2 linked regions of the Caballeronia sp. TF1N1 genome follow. The protein of the gene in region 1 interacts with the protein of each later gene in a pairwise test. Links are inferred from orthologs where the notes say so. Each region holds a gene or a part of one and is shown in the gene's direction. Other genes may lie near its edges.

The links.
Region 2: the proteins of astE (region 1) and LDZ28_RS02485 interact in binary tests that used the Escherichia coli proteins (3 or more experiments, as listed by UniProt). The link is inferred for Caballeronia sp. TF1N1 from one-to-one orthologs.

What each region holds. Positions count from the first base shown.
Region 1 is NZ_CP084626.1:1,166,921-1,178,790, forward strand. What follows is about bases 5,045-8,044. They hold astE (succinylglutamate desuccinylase), read left to right. Parts: upstream 5,045-6,034; coding sequence 6,035-7,054; downstream 7,055-8,044. Other genes in these bases: astB (N-succinylarginine dihydrolase), read left to right, coding at 5,045-6,051; LDZ28_RS05395 (ABC transporter substrate-binding protein), read left to right, coding at 7,514-8,044. In the rest of the region: LDZ28_RS05365 (aspartate aminotransferase family protein), read left to right, coding at 1-1,110; aruF (arginine/ornithine succinyltransferase subunit alpha), read left to right, coding at 1,123-2,175; astA (arginine N-succinyltransferase), read left to right, coding at 2,172-3,206; astD (succinylglutamate-semialdehyde dehydrogenase), read left to right, coding at 3,218-4,690; more of astB, read left to right, coding at 4,711-5,044; more of LDZ28_RS05395, read left to right, coding at 8,045-8,326; LDZ28_RS05400 (HlyD family secretion protein), read right to left, coding at 8,385-9,245; LDZ28_RS05405 (DUF1656 domain-containing protein), read right to left, coding at 9,292-9,492; LDZ28_RS05410 (FUSC family protein), read right to left, coding at 9,482-11,635; LDZ28_RS05415 (efflux transporter outer membrane subunit), read right to left, coding at 11,647-11,870. UniProt on the Escherichia coli protein: Transforms N(2)-succinylglutamate into succinate and glutamate.
Region 2 is NZ_CP084626.1:523,665-535,503, reverse strand. Bases 4,795-7,763 are described here. They hold LDZ28_RS02485 (TetR family transcriptional regulator), read left to right. Parts: upstream 4,795-5,905; coding sequence 5,906-6,622; downstream 6,623-7,763. Other genes in these bases: LDZ28_RS02475 (DUF427 domain-containing protein), read right to left, coding at 7,446-7,763; LDZ28_RS02480 (CoxG family protein), read right to left, coding at 6,569-7,360; LDZ28_RS02490 (efflux RND transporter periplasmic adaptor subunit), read right to left, coding at 4,795-5,456. Also shown: LDZ28_RS02500 (efflux transporter outer membrane subunit), read right to left, coding at 1-928; LDZ28_RS02495 (efflux RND transporter permease subunit), read right to left, coding at 930-4,118; more of LDZ28_RS02490, read right to left, coding at 4,137-4,794; more of LDZ28_RS02475, read right to left, coding at 7,764-7,823; LDZ28_RS02470 (carboxypeptidase regulatory-like domain-containing protein), read right to left, coding at 7,974-8,456; LDZ28_RS02465 (DegQ family serine endoprotease), read right to left, coding at 8,786-10,303; LDZ28_RS02460 (YadA-like family protein), read right to left, coding at 10,495-11,839.

The sequences.
Region 1 (11,870 bases):
GACTACATCGACTTCGCGGGCGGCATAGCGGTCACGGCGCTCGGTCATGCGCATCCCGAACTGCTCAAGGTCTTGCACGAGCAGGGCGAAAAGCTCTGGCATATCGGCAACGGCTACACCAACGCGCCGGTGTTGCGCCTCGCGAAACGCCTCACGGACCTCACTTTCGCGGATCGCGCGTTCTTCGCCAACTCGGGCGCCGAAGCCAACGAAGCCGCGCTCAAGCTCGCGCGCCGTTATGCCATCGACACATTCGGTCCGGAGAAGATCGGCATCGTCTCGTTCACGCAATCGTTTCATGGCCGCACTTTCTTCACGGTGAGCGTGGGCGGCCAGCCGAAATACGCGGAAGGCTTCGGGCCGCAACCGCAAGGCATTCGGCATTTGCCGTATAACGATCTCGCGAAGGCCGTCGAAGCCATCGGTCCGGACACGTGCGCGGTGATCGTCGAGCCGGTGCAAGGCGAAGGCGGCGTGCTGCCCGCCGATCCCGCGTTCCTCGAGGGTCTGCGCCGAGCCTGCGACAAGCACGGCGCACTCCTGATTTTCGATGAAGTGCAGACGGGCGTCGGCCGCACGGGCACGTTCTACGCATACATGCAGTATGGCGTGACGCCCGACATTCTCACGAGCGCGAAGGCGCTGGGCAACGGTTTTCCCATCGGCGTGATGCTGACCACCGAAGCGATCGCAAACCATTTCTCGGTCGGCGTGCACGGCACGACGTATGGCGGCAATCCGCTTGGCGCATCGATTGCGGAAAGGGTCGTCGAACTGATCAGCGATCCAACGGTGCTCGCAGGCGTGGAAGCGCGCAGCCGCGCGATCAAGGCGCATCTGCAGCGGATTGGCGAGCGCTTTAACATGTTCAGGGAGATTCGCGGTCGCGGTCTTCTGATCGGCGCGGAACTCAACGACACTTACAAGGACCGCGCGAAGGACGTGCTCAATGCGGCAGCGGCGAATGGCGTGATCATGCTGATCGCCGGCCCCAACGTGCTGCGTTTCGCGCCGTCGCTCATCATGCCGATGGCCGATCTCGACGAAGGCTTCGCGCGTATCGAGCAGGCAATCGGCCAGCTCGTGGGCGCGTCCGCCGTCACTCGCTAATAGGACCCGATGATGCTATTCGTTCGTCCCGCAAGACTCTCCGATCTCGACGAGCTCGAACGGATGGCGCGTGCGGCGCAACCCGTGCTGCATTCGCTGCCGCGCGACCGCCGCGCGCTCGAAACGCGCGTTGCGCTCTCGGAAGATTCGTTTCGCGCCAAGGTGGATTTGCCCGGCGAGGAGTTCTATCTCTTTGTGATGCAGGATTCGGCGACGGGCAAGCTGCTCGGGACATCGAGCATCGTCGCGTCGGCAGGGTACTCGGAGCCGTTCTACGCGTTTCGTAACGACGCGCTGATCCACGCATCGCGCGAACTCAAAGTGAATCGCAAGATTCACGCGCTCACGATGTCGCACGAACTCACGGGCAAGAGCCGTCTCACGGGCTTTTATATCGATCCGTCGCTGCGCACGCCCGAAGGCGAAGCGGCGGCGCATTTGCTGTCGCGTTCGCGCATGTTGTATATCGCCGCGAACCGCAAGCGCTTTTCGAGCGAAGTCTTCTCGCTGATGCTCGGCGTCAGCGACGACACCGGCGCGTCGCCGTTCTGGGAAGCAGTGGGACGCAAGTTCTTCAGCCGCGACTTCGAGCAGGTGGAACTCGAATCGGGTGGACGCAGCCGCACGTTCATCGCCGAAGTCATGCCGAGTTATCCCATCTATGTACCGCTCCTGCCGGGCGAAGCGCAGCGCGTCCTCGGCGAGCCGAACGAAAGCACGCTCCTTGCATACGACATCCATCTGGAAGAGGGCTTCGAGCCCGACCGTTTCGTCGATATCTTCGACGCCGGCCCGGTGTTGACGATAGCCGTGGACAAGAGCGCATCGGCGAGTTCGAGCGAATTGCGCACGGTGCGCGATGGCGCGCTTGCCGGTTCACGCGCCGCGCCGTATCTCGTGGCCGCGGGCGGCGCGCACGAATTTCGCGCGATCGTCGCACCATTGGCGGGCACGCGGTCCGACGGCGCGGCCTTGAGCGCCGACGCGCGCGCGGCGCTCGGCGTGCAGGAGAAAGAGACGGTGCGCGCCGTGCCCTTGCATCAGGCTTCGGGAGAATTGCAATGATCGTCGTGCGCTCTGTGCGGCCGGGAGATGTCGACGCACTCGTCGCGCTGGCCCTCGAAACGGGTCCGGGCCTGACCACCTTCAAGCCGGATCGCGAGGCGCTCGTCGCGCGCGTCGAACGCGCGCGGCGCACGCTTGCGGATGCCGCCGAGGCTTTCGAGGCAGGCTATCTCTTCGTGATGGAAGACACCGCGACGGGCGATATCGCGGGCGTTTGCGGCATCGAAACGGAAGTCGGACTGGAGCAGCCGTTCTACAACTATCGCGTGGCAACGGTCGTGCATGCAAGCAAGGATCTGGGCGTATGGACGCGTATGTCGCTGCTCAACATCTCGCACGACCTCACCGGTTACGCGGAAGTGTGCTCGCTGTTTTTGAGCCCGCGTTATCGCACGGCGGGTGTCGGCGGTTTGCTGTCGCGCTCGCGCTTCATGTTCATCGCGCAATTCACTTCGCGATTTCCGCAGCGTCTGTGCGCCGAGTTGCGCGGTCATTTCGATGACAACGGCGAGTCGCCATTCTGGAACGCGGTCGGCTCGCATTTTTATCAGATCGATTTCAACGAAGCGGACTATCTCAGCTCGCATGGCAAGAAGTCGTTCGTGGCGGAATTGATGCCGCGTTATCCCGTGTACCTCGACTTGTTGCCCGATGCCGCGCGCGATGCGGTCGGCATCACGCATCGCGATACCGCGCCCGCGCGCAAGATGCTCGAAGCCGAAGGGCTGCGCTACGAGAATCACGTCGATATCTTCGATGCCGGTCCCGTGCTCGAATGTCACGTCGCGGATTTGCGCACGGTGCGTGAAAGCGTGCTGGCCGAAGTGAGGATCGGCGTGCGCGATGCCGCCATCGAAAGCGATGCGCGCAGTCTCGTATCGAACACGCTGCTCGAAGGGTTCCGCTGCGGCGCGACCGTTGGCGCGGCCGATGACGGCGAGTTCCTGCTGACTCAGGAAGAAGCCGATGCCCTGCGCGTAACCGCAGGCGATGCCGTGCGCGTGCTCACGTCTTATCCGCGCGCCAAGTAAAGAGAAACGACATGACTATCCAAAATCAGTTGTATATCGGCGGCGAGTGGCTCGAAGGCAAGGGTGCGGCGTTCGCCTCGCGCAACCCGGCGACGGACTCGGTCGTCTGGCAAGGCAACAGTGCTTCGGCCGACGATGTCGAGCGCGCGGTTTCATCGGCGCGGCGCGCGTTTGCGTCGTGGTCGGCGGTGAGTTTCGATGAACGCGTCGCCATTGCGCGCCGCTTCGCCGCGTCGTTGAACGAGAACAAGGAAGCGCTCGCCGACGCCATCGGCCGCGAGACCGGCAAGCCGTTGTGGGAAGCGCGCACCGAGGTGGCTGCGATGGCCGCCAAGGTCGATATCTCCGTGCAGGCCTATCACGAGCGCACCGGCGAGAAGCGCGCACCCATGGCCGATGGCGTCGCCGTGTTGCGGCATCGGCCGCATGGCGTCGTTGCCGTGTTCGGGCCGTACAACTTTCCGGGGCATCTGCCCAATGGTCATATCGTGCCGGCGCTCATCGCGGGCAACGCGGTCGTGTTCAAGCCTTCGGAACTCGCGCCGGGCGTGGCTGCAGCGACGGTCGCTTTGTGGAGCGAAGCAGGCTTGCCCGCCGGCGTGTTGAATCTCGTGCAGGGCGAGAAGGACACGGGCGTGGCGCTGGCGAATCATCGGCAAATCGACGGGCTTTTTTTCACCGGCAGTTCGGATACGGGCACGCTGTTGCATCGCCAGTTCGGTGGGCGGCCGGAGATCGTGCTCGCGCTGGAAATGGGCGGCAACAATCCGCTCGTCGTCGCGCATACGGACGACGTGGACGCCGCCGTGCATCACACCATTCAATCGGCGTTCTTGTCGGCGGGACAGCGCTGCACGTGCGCGCGCCGTCTCTTCGTTCCCGACGATGCCTTCGGCGAGCGCTTCATGCAGCGCTTCGCCGAAGTGAGTGCGAACATTCGCGTTGGCGCTTACGACCAAGATCCGCAGCCGTTCATGGGCGCGGTGATCTCGGCGCGCGCGGCGGCGCGGCTCGTCAAGGCGCAGGCGCATCTGATCGAAGCGGGCGCGGCGCCCGTGCTCGAGATGAAGCAGCGCGCGGCGCATCTGGGCTTCGTCACGCCGGCTATCCTGGATGTGACCCACGCGGCCGACGTTCCCGACGAAGAGCATTTCGGGCCGCTCGTGCAGGTCACGCGCTACCGGACTTTCGACGAGGCCATCGAACGCGCGAACGATACGGCCTACGGTCTCTCGGCGGGCTTGCTCGCCGACGACGAAGCCGCGTGGACGCGCTTTCAGCGCACCATTCGCGCGGGCATCGTCAACTGGAACCGGCCGACCAACGGCGCTTCGTCGGCGGCGCCGTTCGGCGGCATCGGGCGCTCGGGCAATCAGCGGCCGAGCGCGTACTATGCGGCGGATTACTGTTCGTACCCGATGGCATCGGTGGAAAGCGCGCAACTGCAGATGCCCGCGAGCGTGTCGCCGGGACTCACGTTCTAAAGAACCGCGAAGGATCAAGGATGTCTTCATTCGAAGCAAACTTCGACGGGCTGGTCGGCCCGACGCACAACTACGCGGGGCTGTCGTTCGGCAACGTCGCGTCGCGCAGCAACGAGAAGTCGGTGGCGAACCCGAAGGCTGCCGCGAAGCAGGGCTTGCGCAAGATGAAGCGGCTGGCGGACCTCGGCTTCAAGCAAGGCGTCTTGCCACCGCTCGAACGGCCTTCCGTGCGTCTTCTGCGCGACGTCGGCTTTTCCGGCGACGATGCCACGGTCATCGCGCGCGCCGCTCGCGAAGCGCCCGAACTGCTGGCGGCGGCCAGTTCCGCATCGGCGATGTGGACCGCCAACGCCGCGACCGTCAGCCCTTCCGCCGACACCGCCGATGGCCGCGTCCACTTCACGCCCGCGAATCTCGCCGCGAAGCTGCATCGCGCGATCGAGCATGGCGAAACGCGCCGTTCGCTCGCCGCGATCTTCGTCGACGAAGCGCGCTTTCGCATTCATCACGCGCTGCCCGGCACGCCCGCGCTCGGCGACGAAGGCGCGGCGAATCACACGCGTTTTGCGCGCGAGTATGGGGAGAAGGGCGTCGAGTTCTTTGTCTACGGACGCAGCGAATATGCGCAGGGACCGCAGCCGCAACGCTATCCCGCGCGGCAGACGCTGGAGGCGAGCCGGGCCGTCGCGCGTCTGCATGAACTCGATGAGTCGGCGACCGTTTTCGCGCAGCAATCGCCCGATGTGATCGATGCCGGCGTGTTCCACAACGATGTCATCGCGGTCGGCAATCGCACGACGCTGTTTTGCCATCAGCGCGCGTTCGTCGATCAACACAGCGTGTACGACGAACTGAGCGCGAAGCTCGCGGCGCGTGGCGCGGTCTTCACGGCGCTCGAAGTGCCGGAGAGCGAAGTGAGCGTCGCGGATGCGGTCTCGTCGTATCTTTTCAACAGTCAGTTGCTGTCGAACGTTCAGGGCAAGCAAGTGCTCGTCGTGCCGCAGGAATGCCGCGAGAACGAGCGCGTGGCCGCGTATCTGGATTCGCTGGGCGAGCGATCCACGCCGATCGACAAAGTGCTCGTCTTCGATCTGCGCGAGAGCATGAAAAACGGCGGCGGCCCGGCGTGTCTGCGCTTGCGCGTCGTGCTGAACGACGTGGAGCACGCGGCCGTCAATCGCGATGTCTGGATGAACGACGCGCTCTTCACCCGCCTCGATGCGTGGATCGACACACATTATCGCGATCGCCTCGCGCCCGCCGATCTCGCCGATCCGCAATTGCTCGATCAGTCGCGCACCGCGCTCGATGAATTGACGGCCATTCTCTCGCTCGGATCGATCTATGACTTCCAGCGCTGATGCCTTGCTGCTGAACGATTTCTTGCGCTTCACGCTGTCGGGCGCGCAGCCGTCGCAAACCTTCGGCGTCGCGCCTTCGGGCGTGCGCTGGACCTGGCAGGACGATGGCGTGCTGCTGCTCGAACCCGCGGCGAACGAGGCATCGCCAAGCGTGATGGCATCGGCGGGCATTCATGGCGATGAAACCGCGCCCATCGAAATGCTGTCGCGGCTCGTTGCCGATATCGCGAGCGGCGCGGCGCCACTTGCCGCGCGCATGCTGGTGATTCTCGGCAACATCGAGGCGATGCGCGCGGGTGAGCGGTATATCGACGACGATCTGAACCGGCTTTTTAGCGGCCGCCATGCGAAGTTCACGCAGAGCCGGGAAGCGCCGCGCGCGGCGTCGCTCGAAGCGAGTGCGTTGGCGTTCTTCGAGGGCGTCACGCATGCGCGATGGCATATCGACATGCACACGGCGATACGCGCCTCGGTATTCGAGCAGTTCGCCTTGCTGCCGCACACCGGCGCACCGCTCGCACGCGCGATGTTCGACTGGCTGCGCGATGCGCGCTTGCAGGCGGTGCTTTTGCATCGCGAGAAGAACAATACGTTTTCATACTTCACGGCGCAGGCTTGCAACGCGCTTGCCTGCACGCTGGAGCTCGGCAAGGTGCGTCCGTTCGGCGCGAACGATCTCACGCGTTTTGCGGCATCGGATGCGGCGTTGCGTCGTCTGATAGGCGGTGAGCGGCCGGACGCGGATGCGCCGTTGCGCGTGTTTTCCGTGGTCGCGCAGATCGACAAGCAAAGCGATGCGTTCGTGCTGAACGTAGCTGGCGACGTGCCGAATTTCACGGCGTTTCCGGCGGGCACCGAGCTCGCGCATGATGGGGATTACCGGTATCGCGTATCGCACGATGAAGAGCGGATCGTGTTTCCCAATGCTCGGGTCAAGGCGGGATTGCGCGCGGGGCTGATGGTCGTCGATACGACCGAGGCTACGCTAGCGGCGCTCGATTGAGCGCTGGCGTTTGCGGTGGCGCTTGCACGTTTGTCCGAGCGTCGAGTCGTGCTTGTGGCCACACATCGGTCGCGATTATTGGGCGGCACATCGCCGAGATGTCTATCGAGGTGGGTGGCACGCCTTCGCGATCTGTCGCGTGTTTGCACTTGTGCGTGGGCTTGCCCGTGCGTTTGCGTTTGGGCTCTAGCTTGAGCTTGCAGCACGCACCTGCCCGCGCACCCGGCCGTCCATTTGCACTTGCATGAACGCGACCGCCACTTGCAACTTTCCCGTCCACGTTATCTCCACAGTCTGTTGCCGCGACCGCGCTACAATCGCGGCCCTGTGTTTGATGCGGCGCAGCGATCATCGCCGAGACGTTTGAGCATGGCTTTCCGTGCCGCGATGCTTCGGACGCCGGCGGCATGCGGCATCTGACAGAGACGAACGAATCGAACTTGGAAGGAGATGGACTTGATTAAACTGCAATGGCTCAATCGCAGGTTTGCCGCGTTCGCGCTCGTGAGCGTTTCCGCGGCGGCAGGCATGGCAACGCTCGACGCGCATGCCGCCGACAGCATGAAGGAACTGCGCTTCGGCGTGGAGGCGTCTTACGCGCCGTTCGAATCCAAGACGCCGTCGGGTGAACTGACGGGCTTCGATATCGACATCGGCAACGCGGTGTGCGCGAAGCTGAAGACGAAATGCGTGTGGGTCGAAAATTCGTTCGACGGCCTGATTCCGGCCTTGCAGGCGCGCAAGTTCGACGCCATCAACTCCGACATGACGATCACGGACAAGCGGCGCGTCGCGATCGACTTCACCGATCCCATTTATACGATTCCCAACCAGCTCGTCGCGAAGAAGGGCAGCACGATCCTGCCGAGCGTCGTTGGTCTGAAGGGCAAGCGCGTGGGCGTGCTGCAAGGCTCGATTCAAGAGACATACGCGAAGGCGAAGTGGGCGCCGGCGGGGATAGATGTCGAGTCGTATCAGGCGCAGGATCAGATCTACGCGGATCTCGCGACGAGCCGTCTGGATGCCGCGTTCCAAGATGCCGAGGCGGCATCGAAGGGCTTTTTGAAGCAGCCGCAAGGCGCGGGTTTCGCGTTCGCGGGACCGGCTGTGTCGGATGACAAGCTGCTCGGATCAGGCGTCGGCTTCGGCGTGCGCAAGAACGATAAGGCGCTGAAGGATGCGCTCAATCGCGCGCTGAAGGAGTTGAAGGACGATGGGAGCATCGACCGGTTCGCGGCTAAGTATTTCGATGTGAAAGTGGTTTTGAAGTAAGGCTTGGTCTTGCTTGAGAAAGCCCGTTTCTGGCGAAAGCGGAACGGGCTTTCGTACCTCACATCGCCCCAATCACCACCGTACAAGTCGTTCCCGCCGCGAGCAGCACGCCTTCCGGCACATCATCGATCTTCACGCGCACCGGCACGCGTTGCGCAAGCCGCACCCAGTTGAACGTCGGGTTCACATCCGCGAGCAACTCACGGCTTTGCGGATTGTCGCGATCGTAAATGCCGCGCGAAATGCTCTCGACGTGACCCGTGAGCTCGCCGCCGCTCATCAAACGAATCTGCGCCTTGTCGCCGATCTTCACATGCGGCAGCTTGGTCTCTTCGAAATAGCCATAGACCCAGAACGAATGACTATCGACGATGGCGAGCTTCGCCGCGCCCGCCGTCGCGTAATCGCCGCGATACACATTCAGATTCGTCACGTAGCCGTCCACCGGGGAAAACACCTTGGTGCGTTCCAGATTGAGCTTCGCGGCATCCAGCGCGGCGTTCGCCTGCTGCAACTGCGCCTCGGCAGTCGATGCCGTCTGCATGGAGTTCTCGCGTGCTTCCTTCGAGACGACCAGCGCGTCCATGTCCGCGCGACGCGCCGCATCGGCCCGGCGCATGCGCAACTCGGCCGCGCGCGCCGCGACGTTCGCCTGCGCCTGCTCGACGGCGATCTGGTAATGCGACGGGTCGATCTCCAGCAGCAAGTCGCCTTTCTTCACGAACTGATTGTCGTGCAACGGCATCTGCACGACCGCGCCTGACACGTCCGGCGCCACGTTGACCACATCGGCGCGCACCCGTCCATCGCGCGTCCACGGATCGTTCATGTAATGCACCCACAGCATGCGGCCGATGACGAGCGCCGCGGCGAAGATGGCTATCGTCATGACGAAGCCGACGAGTTTTCTGATCAGCATGATGCAACTCTCTTGAATATGTTGTTGGCGACGAAGCGGTCGAGAATCATCGATACACCGCGAGACCCAGCACGCCGCACACGCAGACGAGCAGGCTCGCGCGAAACAGCGCCGGATGCCAGACCACGCGATACAGTCCGGCCAGCGCCAGCACGCGGTCGATGATCCAGGTGACGAGCCCGCCCGCGAGGCACAGCAAAAGCAGCGTTGGCACGTAAGCTTCGAGAATCGCGGTATCACGCGGCATGGGACGCTCCTTCAGGCGAAATCGGTTGGAACGCTGCGAACGGCGATTCCGGGTCGAGCAGCGCGGTACGAATGAAATGCAGATGACTCACGATGCGTTGCAGCCGATGCCGCTCTTCACGCGGCGTATCCGAATCCGAAGCCTGCGAAGCAAGCCTGGCCTGCATCTCGTCGATGGCGTGTTCCGTCGCGACGAGCGCGCCATCGAAACGCGCTTGCCGTGGCCGATCGAAGAGCCGCGCCACCGCATCGAGCGTCGGGTTCACGACGCGTTCGAAGCCCGCCATTTCGCGTCGCAAATCGATCACCGCATTGCCGAATTCGAGCACCGCGAAGAGCCACTGCAAGGCCTCGCGTTGCAGCGCGGGCTTGTCGGAAGCGAGCGCGTTGATCTGCGAAAGCAGGTCGCGCGTGCGGCTTTCGAAATGCGTCGTCAGTTGCGCGAGACGTCCGCGCCGCGCGCTCACTACTTCGCGGCGCAGGTCCGCGAGCAGCAGACGGCGCAGCCACGGCGCATCGGTCGGCAGGAGCACGGCGAAGGCGATCGCGGAGACGATCATCGACAAGACGAGCGCGATGGCGTCGTTCATGAAGCCGGTCGGATCGTAATGCACGAGGTTGTCCGGCCCCGCGAGAAAGCAGAAGAAGATGCAGTAGCCGATGCCCACGCCCGCGAGCGAGCGACGCGTCGTCAAGAACGCGCCGAGCATGAGCGCGGGCACGAGCGCCGCGCACATCAGCACGAAGCCGTCGATATGCGGAAACACGCCGAACACGACGATCATGCCCGTGATGCTCGCGAGCGTCGTGCCGATAGCCATTTGCGCGGCCATCTGCGTCGGCCGTGGCGACGACGACGCCAGCGCGCATACGGCAGCGGCGTTGAGCACCATCGTGCCGCCGCTCGGCCACGCGCTCGCGATCCAGAACGCGCTCAGGACGAACATCACGACCGCGCCGCGCAGGCCGGAAACCGCGGCCGCGAGCAGATTGGTCTTGGGCACGTAACGCGCGACCCAGCGCTCGCGTTCATGCGACGGCGCCGCGAGCGACGCGTAGGTGTCGGCATACGCGAGCATGTCGTCGACGAAACGATAAAGCAGCTCGGTCGCGGTATCGAATTCGAGTGCGGTGAAGCCGGGCGCGGCTTCGAGCGAGATACGCGTCGCGCGCACGCGCTTGGGCAACGCGGCCTTGTAGTCGCGCAATTGCGCGGCGGCGTGCGCGGCGTCGGCAGCGTTGCGCACCGGCTCGCCCGCAATCAGCAACAGCGGCGGCACTTCGTGGATGAACGGTTCGAGCGCATCGATGGTCGTGCCCGACGCGTTTGCGCGCAGCCGGTTCATCAACTGATGCAGCGCGTGAAAACGCGTGGATGCACTCATGAATTCACTATTCAGCCGCGCGAGCCGCCCGCCGCGCCGCCGCGATTCGGGATGCTCGAAAATCGCGACACTGCGCGCCGCCTCGAAGCCGACGATATCCGCGACGAAGCTCAGATTGGTGCGTTCGATCTGCGCGCGCTCGAGCTTGCCGGACATCGCGTGACAGACGTAATCGACGAATTGCGTGAAGCGCCGTCGCACCGTGGTGCGGATCTGCTCGCCCGCGAGTTGCGGAAACACGAGCGCGCTCACGGCGCCCGCGCACACGATGCCGAGCGACACTTCGCCCACCCGCGTCAGGGCCGACAGATACGCGCCATCCGGATGCTGCGCCGCCGGTATGCCGATCAGCGCCGCCGTGTATCCCGCAAGCACGAAGCCATACGAGCGGAAGTTGCGATTGCGCGCCGCGCCCGCCGTGCAGATGCCGACCCAGAGCGCCGTCGCCGAGAGAAACAGCACCGGCTGCTGCGAGAACAGGCTGATGAATGCGAGCATGACGACGAGACCGACCATCGTGCCGCAGAAACGGTAGAAGCTCTTCGCGAGCACCATGCCGCTTTGCGGCTGCATCACGACGAAGACCGTAGTCATCGCGGTGCGCGGCTGCTGCATGTCGAGCCGCATGGCGATCCATAGCGCGATCAGCGCCGCCAGCACCGCCTTGAAGATGTAGATCCACGCGAGGCCGTCGGTGCGCGCCCAATCCGCGAAGGCGTTCACGAGCGATGCGCGCTTGTCGATGAGAACAGTGGCCATGAACGTTCTCCTCACTTCACCGAGGACGACGCGCCGAGCGACGAACCGAACGGGCCGATATGCTTCGCGGGCGCGAGCGCCGTTTCTTGCGGACCATTCGAAGGATCGTCGATACCGCCGCCGAGCGCGGAGGTGAGCGTTGCATAGGCTGCGAGCCGTTGCGCCCGCACGCGTGCTTCGCCGTCCTGCGCGCGCAGCAATTGCGCTTGCGCGATCAGCACGTTGACGTAATCGG
Region 2 (11,839 bases), 640 kb from region 1 along the record:
CAAGCAAGCTCTGCTCGGCCGCCGCGATATCGGGACGGCGCGTGAGGAGGTCGGAAGGCAGACCCGCCGGAATGTCGGCGAGCAAGTCCTGCGCATCCAGCGGCATGCCACCCGGCAGATCGTCCGGTAACGGTTCGCCCACGAGAAGCACGAGACCGTTTTCCGCTTGCGCGCGCAGACGCGCCTGCGACTGCAGATTCGCCTGCGCCTGTTGCACCACGCCCTCGGCCTGACGCAGATCGAGTTCCGAACCCGTACCGTTGTCGAACTGCAGCTTGGTGATGCGATACGACTCCTGCGCCGTCTTCAGCGTGTTCTGCGTGACGGTGAGCAGATCGTCGTAGGCAAGCATGGTCAGATACTGGTCCGCCACCGAAGACACCAGCGAGATTTCCGCCGCCTTGCGCGTTTCCGCGAGCGAGAAATACTGCGCGAGCGCCTGATCCTTCAGGCTGCGAATCCGCCCGAAGAAGTCGATTTCCCACGACGCATTCACGCCCACCGAATACGTGTTCGAGATGGTCTGGTCGAAGAACGACAGGTTGCGCGGCGTGCGCTGCTTGCTTTGCGAGCCAACCGCATCGAGCGTCGGGAAGAGGCCCGCGCGCGTGATCTGATACTGCGCGCGCGCCGCATCGACGTTGAGCATCGACACGCGCAGATCGCGATTGTTCTTGAGCGCGAGTTCGACAATACGCTGCAGACGCGCATCGGCGAAGAAGTCGCGCCAGCCGATATCCGGCGCGGTCTGCCCGCTCGCGCTGCGGCTCTTGTCTGCCGCGCCTTCAGCAGTCGGCTGCGTGGCGTACACGCCGCCTTCCGGGAACGTCTGCGTGACGGGCGCGGCCGGCCGGTCGTACTTCGGCTCGAAGGTGCAGCCCGTGGCCACGAAAGCCACGGCGGCTGCGATCAACGAAAGTTTTAGCATTTCAATGTCCTTCCTTGCCAGAGCCCGCGGGCGCGCCGCCATGCGGACCTTCGATATCGCCGCCGGACGAACCCGGTGCCGGCATGTCCTTGCTCTTGCTGAACTTGCTGATCACGACGAAGAACATCGGGATCATGAAGATCGCAAGGAAGGTCGCGGTCAGCATCCCGCCGATCACGCCGGTGCCGATCGCGTGCTGGCTCGCCGAACCCGCGCCGTTACTGATGGCAAGCGGCATCACGCCGAGAATGAACGCGAGCGACGTCATCAGAATCGGACGCAGCCGCAGACGCGCCGCTTCCATCGCGGCTTCCACCGTCGACATGCCCTGCATGCGCAACTCACGCGCAAACTCGACGATCAGAATGGCGTTCTTCGCGGACAAACCCACCGTAGTCAACAGGCCGACCTGGAAGAACACGTCGTTTTCCAGACCGCGCAGCGTCGCCGCGAGCAGCGCGCCGAGCACGCCGAGCGGCACGACCATGATGACCGAGAACGGAATCGACCAGCTTTCGTACAGCGCCGCGAGACACAGGAACACGACGAGAATCGAGATGCCGTACAGAATAGGCGCCTGCGAACCCGACTGACGTTCCTGATACGACAGCCCCGTCCATTCGTAGCCAATACCCGCCGGCAACTTCGCCGCGATGGCTTCGATGGCCGTCATGGCCTGACCGGTCGATTTGCCAGGCGCGGCCGCACCCTGGATTTCCACCGCCGAGATACCGTTGTAGCGCTCGAGCTTCGGCGAACCGTAGATCCAGTCGGTGGTCGCAAAGGCCGAGAACGGCACCATCGTGCCCGAGGTGTTACGCACATACCACTTGCCGATGTCTTCCGGCGACATACGGAAGCGCGGCTCGGACTGCACGTACACCTTCTTGATCCGGTTATCCACGTCGAGGAAGTTGTTCACGTACTGCGACGCCCACGCGATCGAGAAAGTCTGGTCGATATCGGAGATGGAGACGCCGAGCGCATTCGCCTTCTCGCGGTCGATGTTCACCTTGAACTGCGGCGTGTCGTTCAGGCCGTTCGGACGCACCTGCGCGAGCACCGGGTCTTTCGACGCCATGCCGAGCAGCATGTTGCGCGCTTCCATCAGCTTCGCGTGCCCCACGCCGGCGCGATCCTCCAACTCGAAGTCAAAGCCCGACGCGGTGCCGAGTTCCGGAATCGACGGTGGATTGACCGGGAAGATCATCGCGTTCTTGTAGGGCGCGAAGTGCATGAACATCCGGCCGACCAGCGCCTGCACCTTGTCGTTGCTCGCTTGACGCTGCGCGTAGTCCTTCATCCGCACGAACACGAGACCGGAGTTCTGGCCGCGACCCGCGAACGAAAAGCCGTTCACCGTGAAGACGGATTCGACGATCGCCTTCTCGTCGTTCAGCAGGTAGTTCTGCACGTCGGCGAGCACACCGGCCGTGTATTCCTGCGTCGAGCCGGACGGCGCCTGCACGAGCACGAACATCGTGCCCTGGTCTTCATCGGGAAGGAACGACTTCGGCAGGCGCAGGAACAGCATGCCCACTGCCACGATCACGACCAGATAGATGATGAGCCAGCGCCCCGAGCGCCGGATCACGTGCTGCACGCCCTTGTGGTACTTGTCCTGGCTCTTGTTGAAGTTGCGGTTGAACCAGCCGAAGAAACCCTTCTTCTCGGGCTGATGCCCTTCCGGATGCGGCTTCAGAATGGTCGCGCACAGCGCCGGCGTGAGCACCAGCGCGACCATCACGGACAGCACCATGGCCGCCACGATGGTGAGCGAGAACTGCCGGTAAATGGCGCCGACCGAACCGCCCGAAAACGCCACCGGCACGAACACCGCCGACAGCACGAGCGCCACGCCCACCAGCGCGCCCGTGATCTGGTCCATCGCCTTGCGGGTTGCGTCCCGTGGAGACAAGTGCTCCTCGGACATCACCCGCTCGACGTTTTCCACCACCACGATGGCATCGTCCACCAGCAAGCCGATGGCAAGCACGAGGCCGAACATCGACAGCACGTTGATGGAGAACCCGACCGCCGACATGATCGCGAACGTGCCGAGCAACACGACCGGCACGGCGATCGTCGGGATGAGCGTCGCCCGCAAGTTCTGCAGGAACAGATACATCACGAGGAACACCAGCACGATACCTTCGATCAGGGTCTTGACCACTTCCTCGATCGAAAGCCGCACGAACGGCGTGGTGTCGTACGGATACTTCACGACCAGCCCGTTCGGGAAGTACTTCGACAGTTCGTCGACCTTCTGGCGCACGAGCTTCGCGGTGTTGAGCGCGTTCGCGCCCGTTGCGAGCTGGATACCGAAACCGGCCGTCGGCGCACCGTTGTACTTGGTGTCGAAGTTATAGTTTTCGCCACCCAGATCGATACGCGCCACGTCCTTCAGGCGCACCTGCGAACCATCCTGATTCACCTTCAGCAGAATGTTGCCGAACTGCTCGGGTGTTTGCAGAAGCGTCGCTTGCGTGATGGTCGCCTGCAACATCTGCCCCGGAACCGCCGGCGTGCCGCCGAGCGAGCCCGCCGCCACCTGCACGTTCTGCGCGGTGATGGCGGTCTGCACGTCGACCGGCGTCAGACTGTAGTTGGTGAGCTTGGTCGCATCGAGCCAGATACGCATGGCGTACTGCGAGCCGAACAGCGTGACCGTACCCACACCATCGATACGCGAAAGCGGGTCCTGAATTTTCGACGCCACGTAATTCGCGAGGTCGTACTTGTTCATGCTTCCGTCCTGGGACACGAACGCAAGCACTAGCAAAAAGCTGCTGCTCGACTTCGTGACCTTCGTACCGAGCTGCTGCACGACCTGCGGCAGCAATGGCGTCGCGAGCTGCAGCTTGTTCTGCACCTGCACCTGCGCGATGTCCGGATTCGTGCCCGCCGCGAACGTCAGCGTGATGGTGGCCGTACCCGAGTCGTCACTGGTCGAGGACAGATACAACAAGTGATCGAGGCCGCTCATCTGCTGCTCGATCACCTGCGTCACCGTGTTTTCGACCGTGCTCGCGGATGCGCCCGGATACGTCGCGCTGATCTGGATGGCAGGCGGCGCGATCGTCGGATACTGCGCAATAGGCAGCGTGAAGATCGACGCCATGCCCGCCAGCATCAAGATAATCGCGATCACCCACGCAAAAATCGGGCGATCGATAAAAAACTTTGCCATGAAACAGGCTCCCTGTTATTACGCGCCCGATGCGGCAGATGCCGGCGCCGCTTGCGCGCCGGATGCGTTGCCCGAAGCTGCGCCCGGCGCGGCTGCGCTCGGGCCCGTGGCGCCGCTCGCGCTGTTGGCGTTGTCGGGTGTCGCGCCCGCGCCGGATGCCGCCGGCGCCTGACCGGCCGCCGCGCCCGAGGCCGGCTGTGCGGGCAGTTGCGCCGCGACCGGCTTCACTTGCATACCGGGCTTCGCCTTTTCCACGCCGTTCACGATCACGCGGTCGCCCGGATTCAGGCCACTGTCGACCACCCAGTTGTTGCCGAACGTGCCACCGGTAACGAGTTGACGCAGTTCGACCTTGTCGTCCTTGTTGACGACGAGCGCGGTCGGCTGGCCCTTCTGGTCATGCGTGATGCCGATTTGCGGCACGACGAGCGCCTTGTCGTTCGTGCCTTCCTCGATACGCGCCCGCACGAACATGCCCGGCAGCAGCACGCGATCCTTGTTGTCGAAGATCGCGCGGACGGTGACCGAACCCGTGCTTTGGTCGACGCTCACATCGGAAAACTGCAGCTTGCCCTGCTCCGGATAGACGCGACCGTCTTCCAGCACCAGCGACACCTTCGCCGCGTGGATGCCCTGAGTCTGCAGACGCCCGTCCTGAATCTGACGACGCAGCTTGAGGCCATCGACGCTCGATTGCGTCAGATCGACGTAGATCGGGTCGAGCTGCTGCACAGTGGTGAGCAGCGTCGCCGCGCTCGCCTGTACATACGCGCCCGGCGTGACTTGCGACAGACCCGTGCGGCCGGTGATCGGCGAGACCACGTCGGTGTAGCCGAGGTTGATCTGCGCGGTATCGACGGCGGCCTTGCCCGCGGCGACATCGGCGACGGCCTGGCCTTGCGCGGCCACGGCGTTGTCGTAGTCCTGCTTGCTCACCGCGTTGGCCGCGACCAGCACCTTGTAGCGCCCGGTCAAGGCGTTCTGCGACGCGACATTCGCCTGCGCCTTGGCGAGCGTCGCCTTGGCGTTGTTCAGTGCGGCGATATACGGCGCCGGGTCGATCTTGTACAGACGCTGACCTTGCTTGACTTCCGCGCCTTCGACGAACTCACGGCGCAGGACGATTCCATCCACCCGCGCGCGCACTTGCGCGACCAGGAACGCGTTCGTGCGGCCCGGCAATTCGGCGATGACCGGCACGCTGGTCGGCTGCACGGTGACGATGCCCACTTCGGGCGTTTGTGGCGGAGGTGCTGACTGTTTTTGTCCGCAGGCAGCCAGGAAAACGGCAGCCGTCGCGGCGGTGATTAAGCGGAATGGAACCCGTTCGACGCGCATGGAGCGACCTCTGTCTAAGACTGAGAGTGAAGTTGGGTGCGCGACGGCCTTCCCCGGGCGATGCCGCGCACAAGCGTCGCAAGACGCTGACCAATAACCAAGCAGTGAGACCAGTGAGCGCAACGTCCGGCCAGTGGCCGGCTTTCTCCGCCCGTGCGCGGCGCTGTGCAAGCGCCGCCGATGGCCAAGAGGACGGCCAGAACGGGCAATCGAAATGAAAGCTTGGTCGGATAGTACTCGCCCTCTGCAGCTTGGGCTATCGGTCGACGGGTGGTATTGTATATACATTCACGAATGCATGTATAAAACCAGACCGACGATCTGTCAGATTGACGGAGCGAAAACGCCCCGCCGGAATCGATTACGTTTGACAAATTTTCGACAAACAGTCCTCCGAGGCTGGTCGAGCAGGCAAAAAAGCAGGAGCAGACGGCAAGCGGCCGCAGGATATGGTCAGACGAACCAAGGAAGAAGCACAGGAGACACGCAACCGCATCCTCGACGCGGCGGAGCGCGTCTTTTACGAAAAAGGCGTGTCGCGAACGACGCTCGCGGATATCGCGCACGCCGCGGGCGTCACGCGCGGCGCGATTTACTGGCATTTCGCCAACAAGGGCGACCTCTTCAACGCCATGTTCGACCGCAGTCTTCTTCCGCTCGACGAACTCGTGGAAGCGACGCTCGACGGCAAGGAGCCCGACCCGCTTGCGCGCATCCGCGAAATCTTCATCTGGTGCATGCGCAGCATCACGGCCGATGAACAGCGCCGCCGCGTCTTCGACATTCTGTTTTTGAAGTGCGAGTTCGTCGAGGAAATGGGACCGGTGCGCGAGCGCCATCAGAACAACATGCGCGACGGCATGGAGCGCATCGAGCGTGCGCTGCGTAATGCCATCGAAAAGAAGCAACTGCCGGCGGCGCTCGACACGCGACGCGCCACCACGCTGTTGCACGGGCTTTTCACCGGCATCCTGCACGATTCGCTGATGCTGCCTGGAAGCGTCGATCCGGAACACGACTCCGAAGCCGTCATCGATGCCTGCTTCGACGCCTTGCGGTGCAGTCCGGCTTTGCTCAAGAACGCCGGATACCCCGAGCGTTCGATGCCCGCCTCATTGCAGGCCAACGTACTCTGCGAAGAACACAAAGAGTCCGACGCAAACTAGCATCGCGAGCCACGCCCAGGCGGGCAGACCGAACACGCGCGGGGCGCCCGCGCCATCGCGACTACGGCGCACGAGGCCATGCGCGGCCAGACGATGACGCAGCACATTGGTCGCGGCGCCATCGACGGAGGTTCCGCCCATCGCGCGAGCGGTCGCGCCGCCGCGACGCGAGAACGCCGCCGACATCGAACCCGGTCGCAAGAAGAGATGCCGGCGCGGCACGGCTTCCTGTTCCGCACGCGCCGATGGCAAACCGTATTTCGCCCGCACGACTTCGCAGAATTCGGCGAAAAAGTCGTCGGCTGCTTCGTGCAGCGCGTTTTCGATCTGCCGTGGCGGCAACGCGGCGAGCGGCCCCGAAACCGTCGCCCAGACCGTATATTCGATCCACGTGTCCGCGCCGCCGTCCTCCGCGTTCACCGCGACGGCTATCTGACCGCGCAACGAACCCACGCCTTCGCCGCGCGCCTTGAAACTGAGCGTGCTGGTGTCGTCGTCGATTTCTTGACTTTCGTCGGCCTGCGCCAGACGCCTGCGACGAGCGATGTGCGCGCGAATTTCGTAACGCGCGCGCAAGGCGCCGATCGGCATGACGAGCGTCAACACGTACTCGCCGCTCGGCGTGAGCGTAAAGGACTCGCAATTATCGAGACTCGCGCGCAACAGCGTGAGATCGCTCAACGCCGCCTTCACATGCGCCGGATCGAGCGGAACGCGCAACGCTTCGGTAACTTCCATCCGCTTCTCCGGGCAAGGACCGCGTTCTGGCTATTGCGTTTCGGCTCGCGCGCCTCGAGTTCGGCGCTTTTATTCGACGCCCTGCCTAGGAAGTCACGTCGATACGATCGACGCGCGATGCATAAAACGCGAGATATCCGCCGATCTGCCGCGCGCTTTCGAGCGGCGCCTCGTAACTCCAGGCGGCGTTTTCGACCGGACCTTCCTCGGTCATCAGATGGTAGTGCGTGGCCTGCCCCTTGAACGGACAGTCCGATGTATGGATGGAGCGTTGCAGGCGCGCCATGTTGACGTCGGCGCGCGGGAAATAGTGCACGTCGTCGGCGCCCGTTTCGGAAAGCGTCACGGCTTCGTGCGTGTCGGCGTAAGTGACGCCCTGGTGAATCACGCGGCAGCGCCGTCCGTTCGGCGCGATCTCGATCCGATGCGCCGCTTCATGCCCGTCGTTCAGATCCGTGCTCATCGTGGGCCCTCCGGCCTCTGCCGAATTTGCGAGGCGCGTTGGACGCCTCGTCACCAAAAAAGCCACGAGCGTGCTGCCCGTGGCTTCATTATGAGACAAACTTTGGTCGCCGGGTGGACGGGATTTCGCCCGGACCGGCGGGAATTATCGTTACTGGATGCTCCAGTGAAACGCCGCCTTTGCCTTGCCCGGTCCGGAGACATTGACCGACTGCTTCTTCTCCTGATCCTTGTACTTGGCGTAGACCGTGTAGCTGCCCGCCGGCAGTTTGACAAGCATGTAAGGTCCCATGGAATCGGTGCTCAGCACTTCACCGCCTTTGCCGCCGACGATCCGCACGTGCACGCCCGACAAGTAATCCGCGGTTGGACCCGTAAAGCGCAGCGATAGCGGCCAATGCGCTTGTTCGCGCTGCAAGGCGTGCGATTCGTCGAGGCCGACGCCGCCCGACGTGTAGGACACATCGCCTTGCTGTTCGATTTGCGGCAGTCCGCCGCCGTTTTCGTTGCCCGCGCTCGACGTATCGCTCGTGCCGGCGCTCGATGCCTGCGCCCATGCGCCGCCTGCCATTCCAGCCGAAAGCGCCGTCACCAGCAGCGCGGTCGCCAGTTTTCCCGTGGTCTTGCTCATCATTATGTTGGCTCCTTTATTCGATGCCGCGGCATGCGAACACACCGACGACGCCACGCCCGATGCGTCTTTTGCACGCGATGGGGCACCGAGTGGGGTGTAGAGCATGCTTTGTGCCTGCGCGTTCGGGCGGGATCTTTTGTCGTTCGATGGACCGCGCTTAGTGGAATGATGCGAAAGCCATTGCAGAACGTGATATCCATTGCGCAATCGAAAACGCACTCCGGACGAATCAGCGACGCTAAGCGCCATTCATGCCGCATGCGCAAGCGCGTTTCGGAGCGACGCGAACACGCCACTCCGAACCGCACGACGCGCATCGACGTACACCATCAGCCAAGATCGACCGGCACGAAAATCTGCGCATTGTCCCGCTGGATCAGCAGCGCGATGCTGTCGCCCGCGTGCGAGATCATCGTCTTCAACTGCTGCGCCGTCGTGACCGGCTGGCCATTGACCGCGAGAATCACGTCGCCTGCCTGGATACCCGCATTCGCCGCCGCGCCGTTCGATTGCTGCACGAGCAAGCCGCGCGACACCGAGCTTTCCTGCTTCTCTTCCGGCGTGAGCGGGCGCACCGCGACGCCGAGGCGCGCGTCCTGTGCGGCGGCGCCGCCATCGTCGTCGCCCTTCACGTCAGCGCTTGCGGTCTTGGCGTCCTTGAGCGCGCCGATCGTCACGGTCAGATCCTTCGCGCTCTTGTCGCGCCACACCTGCACCTTCGCCGATGTGCCCGGCGAAAGACCCGCGACTTGCGACGGCAACGAGGTCGAATCCGTCACCTGCGTGCCGTTCAGCGAAAGAATCACGTCGCCGGGTTGCAAGCCAGCCTTCGCGGCCGGTCCGCCCGGCTCGACCGAACTCACGAGCGCACCTTGCGGCGACTTCATGCCGAACGAATTGGCGAGCGTCTGATTCAGCCCTTGCACCGTTACGCCGAGCCGGCCGCGATCGACGTGACCCGTTTTGATGAGCGCGTCCTTTACCTTGATCGCCTCGTTGATCGGGATGGCGAACGAAAGTCCCTGGAAACCGCCCGTCTGCGAATAGATCATCGAATTGATGCCGATGACTTCGCCTTGCAGATTGAAGAGCGGCCCACCCGAATTGCCCGGATTCACCGGTACATCGGTCTGGATGAACGGCGTGTAATTCTCGTTGGGCAGCGCGCGCGACTTCGCGCTGATGATGCCGGAGGTCACCGTGTTGTCGAAGCCATACGGCGAACCGATGGCAACCACCCACTGCCCGACCTTGCTGCCGTTGGGGTCGCCGATTTTCACCGTGGGCAAATCTTTCGCGTCGATCTTCAGCACCGCGACGTCCGATTGCTTGTCCGCGCCAACCACCTTCGCCCGATATTCGCGCTTGTCCGTGAGCTTGACGGTGACGACATTCGCGCCATCGACCACGTGCGCGTTGGTGAGAATGTAGCCGTCGTTGCTGACGATGAAACCCGAACCCAGCCCTTCGCTCGGACGGTCCGCGCCGGGACCCGCGCCATCGCCGCCGCCCATGCCGGGCACGCCGCCATAAAAGCGCTTGAAGAACTGATAGAACGGATCGTCGGGGTCCATCGGCACTTGATTCGCGTTGCCGCGTCGGGCGGACGTTTGCTTCACGACATGCTTCGCGCTGATATTCACCACGGCCGGACCATACGTTTCGACGAGGCCGGAGAAATCGGGAACGCCGGTCTTCGCCGCGGCTTCGGCAGGCATCAGCGCGGCTTGCGCGGGCGCGATGACCTGCGGCGCGGGCACGTTGTTATGGCCGGCCACGTAGCCCGCCGACAAGGCAACGGCGACCGCTGCTGCGACGGCGCTGCGTGTGAGAATCTTCGCTTTCATCGTGTGTGCTCCTGACGGGTTGCGCTTGAGAAGGCGCCATTGGATGAACGAAGATTACGGGGTGTCGCTTAAAGCTTTCTTAAGGTGCGTAAAAATGCAAAAAGGGCGGCTACCCTTTCGGATAGCCGCCCTGCTTACTGCCTTATCGATGCTTCGTGCTTCTGGTTTGGTCTCGCTCGCGAACCGCGCGCTTAGAACTCGTAGCCGACTTGACCGCGCACGCCTGCGTCGCCGTGCGGCGTGATCGAAGCTGCAGCGTTGACGAGCCAGCGGCTGTCACGCGAACGGTAGGTGCCGCCAACGCCCATGGCCGTGTAGCCCTTGTAGTTCGCGACACCGGCTGCGACCACGGTCTTGCCCGGCTGACTCGGCGTCAGGTTCGGCATGGCCATCGCGGCGGCGACGCCGGAAAATGCCTGACGCGCTACCGTATCGACGTTGCTTTGAACTGCGTTCAACTGGTTCATGTTGACGCCGTCGGTACCGTTGATGCCCGGCGCGACGTTCGTCAGGCGACGTTCGTTGCCCTTCGAGCCGATCGAGACGGTGTTGTCTTCGTCCGCGACAGAACCGCTACCCAGCGCGACGGAGTTGTTACCCGTTGCCTTCGAGCCATTTCCGAGGGCGGTCGAGTCGGTGCCGGACGCAACAGCGGGGGTATCGGTCTTTTGCGAAGCGACCGTTGAAGCAGCGCCTTCGACGTTGCTCAATTGCTGCGCCAGACTCGAAACGTTTTGGTTCGTTTGATAGAGCTGCGAGCCGTTGACTGCGTCGGTACTATCAGCGCTCAGGGCGCCAGCCGATACGCCGGTCACCGTACGCGTGCCATCGGTGCCCGTCATGTCGACGACCGTGCCGCCCGTGTCCTTCGCGACGGTGATGTTTTGCGTCGTTGCGTCTTGCTTGACGAGGCCAAGGCCGCCGCTCGCCAGTTGCGTGTTGATATTGTTGATATCGGAGGTGTTCTTTGCGATATCCGAGGTGTTCTGAGCGACGTTCGTGTTCAGCGAAGCAATATCCGACGTGTTCTGAGCGACGTTTGTACTCAGCGCCGCGATGTCGGACGTGTTTTGCGCAATGTTGGACGTGTTTTGGGCCACGTTCTGGTTGGTAGCGTAGAGCTGCGAGCCGTTGATTGCATCAAGACTGGTTGCGGAGACTGCGCCAGCCGCAACGCCCGTCACGGTCCGAGCACCTGCAGTACCCGTTACGTCGACAACCGTACCATCGGTGGCTTTTGCTACGGTGATATTGCGTGTCGTCGGGTCTTGCTGAACCAAGCCGAGTGTGCCGTTTGTGAGTCCGGTGTTGAGGTTCGCGATGTCGGCTGTGTTTTGCGTCACGTTCGAGTTGAGCTTGCCCAACGCTGCATCGACCGTACCGAAAGCCGTGCCGACGTCCGTAGCGGCGCCAGACGTGCCATTGATCGAGTTGGCGTTCGTCAGCGCGTAACTCGGCTGAGTGATCGAACCGTCACTATTAACCGTCGAACCGCCGCCGAGTGCAGCAGCCGTCGACTTTGATAGCCCAAACAGT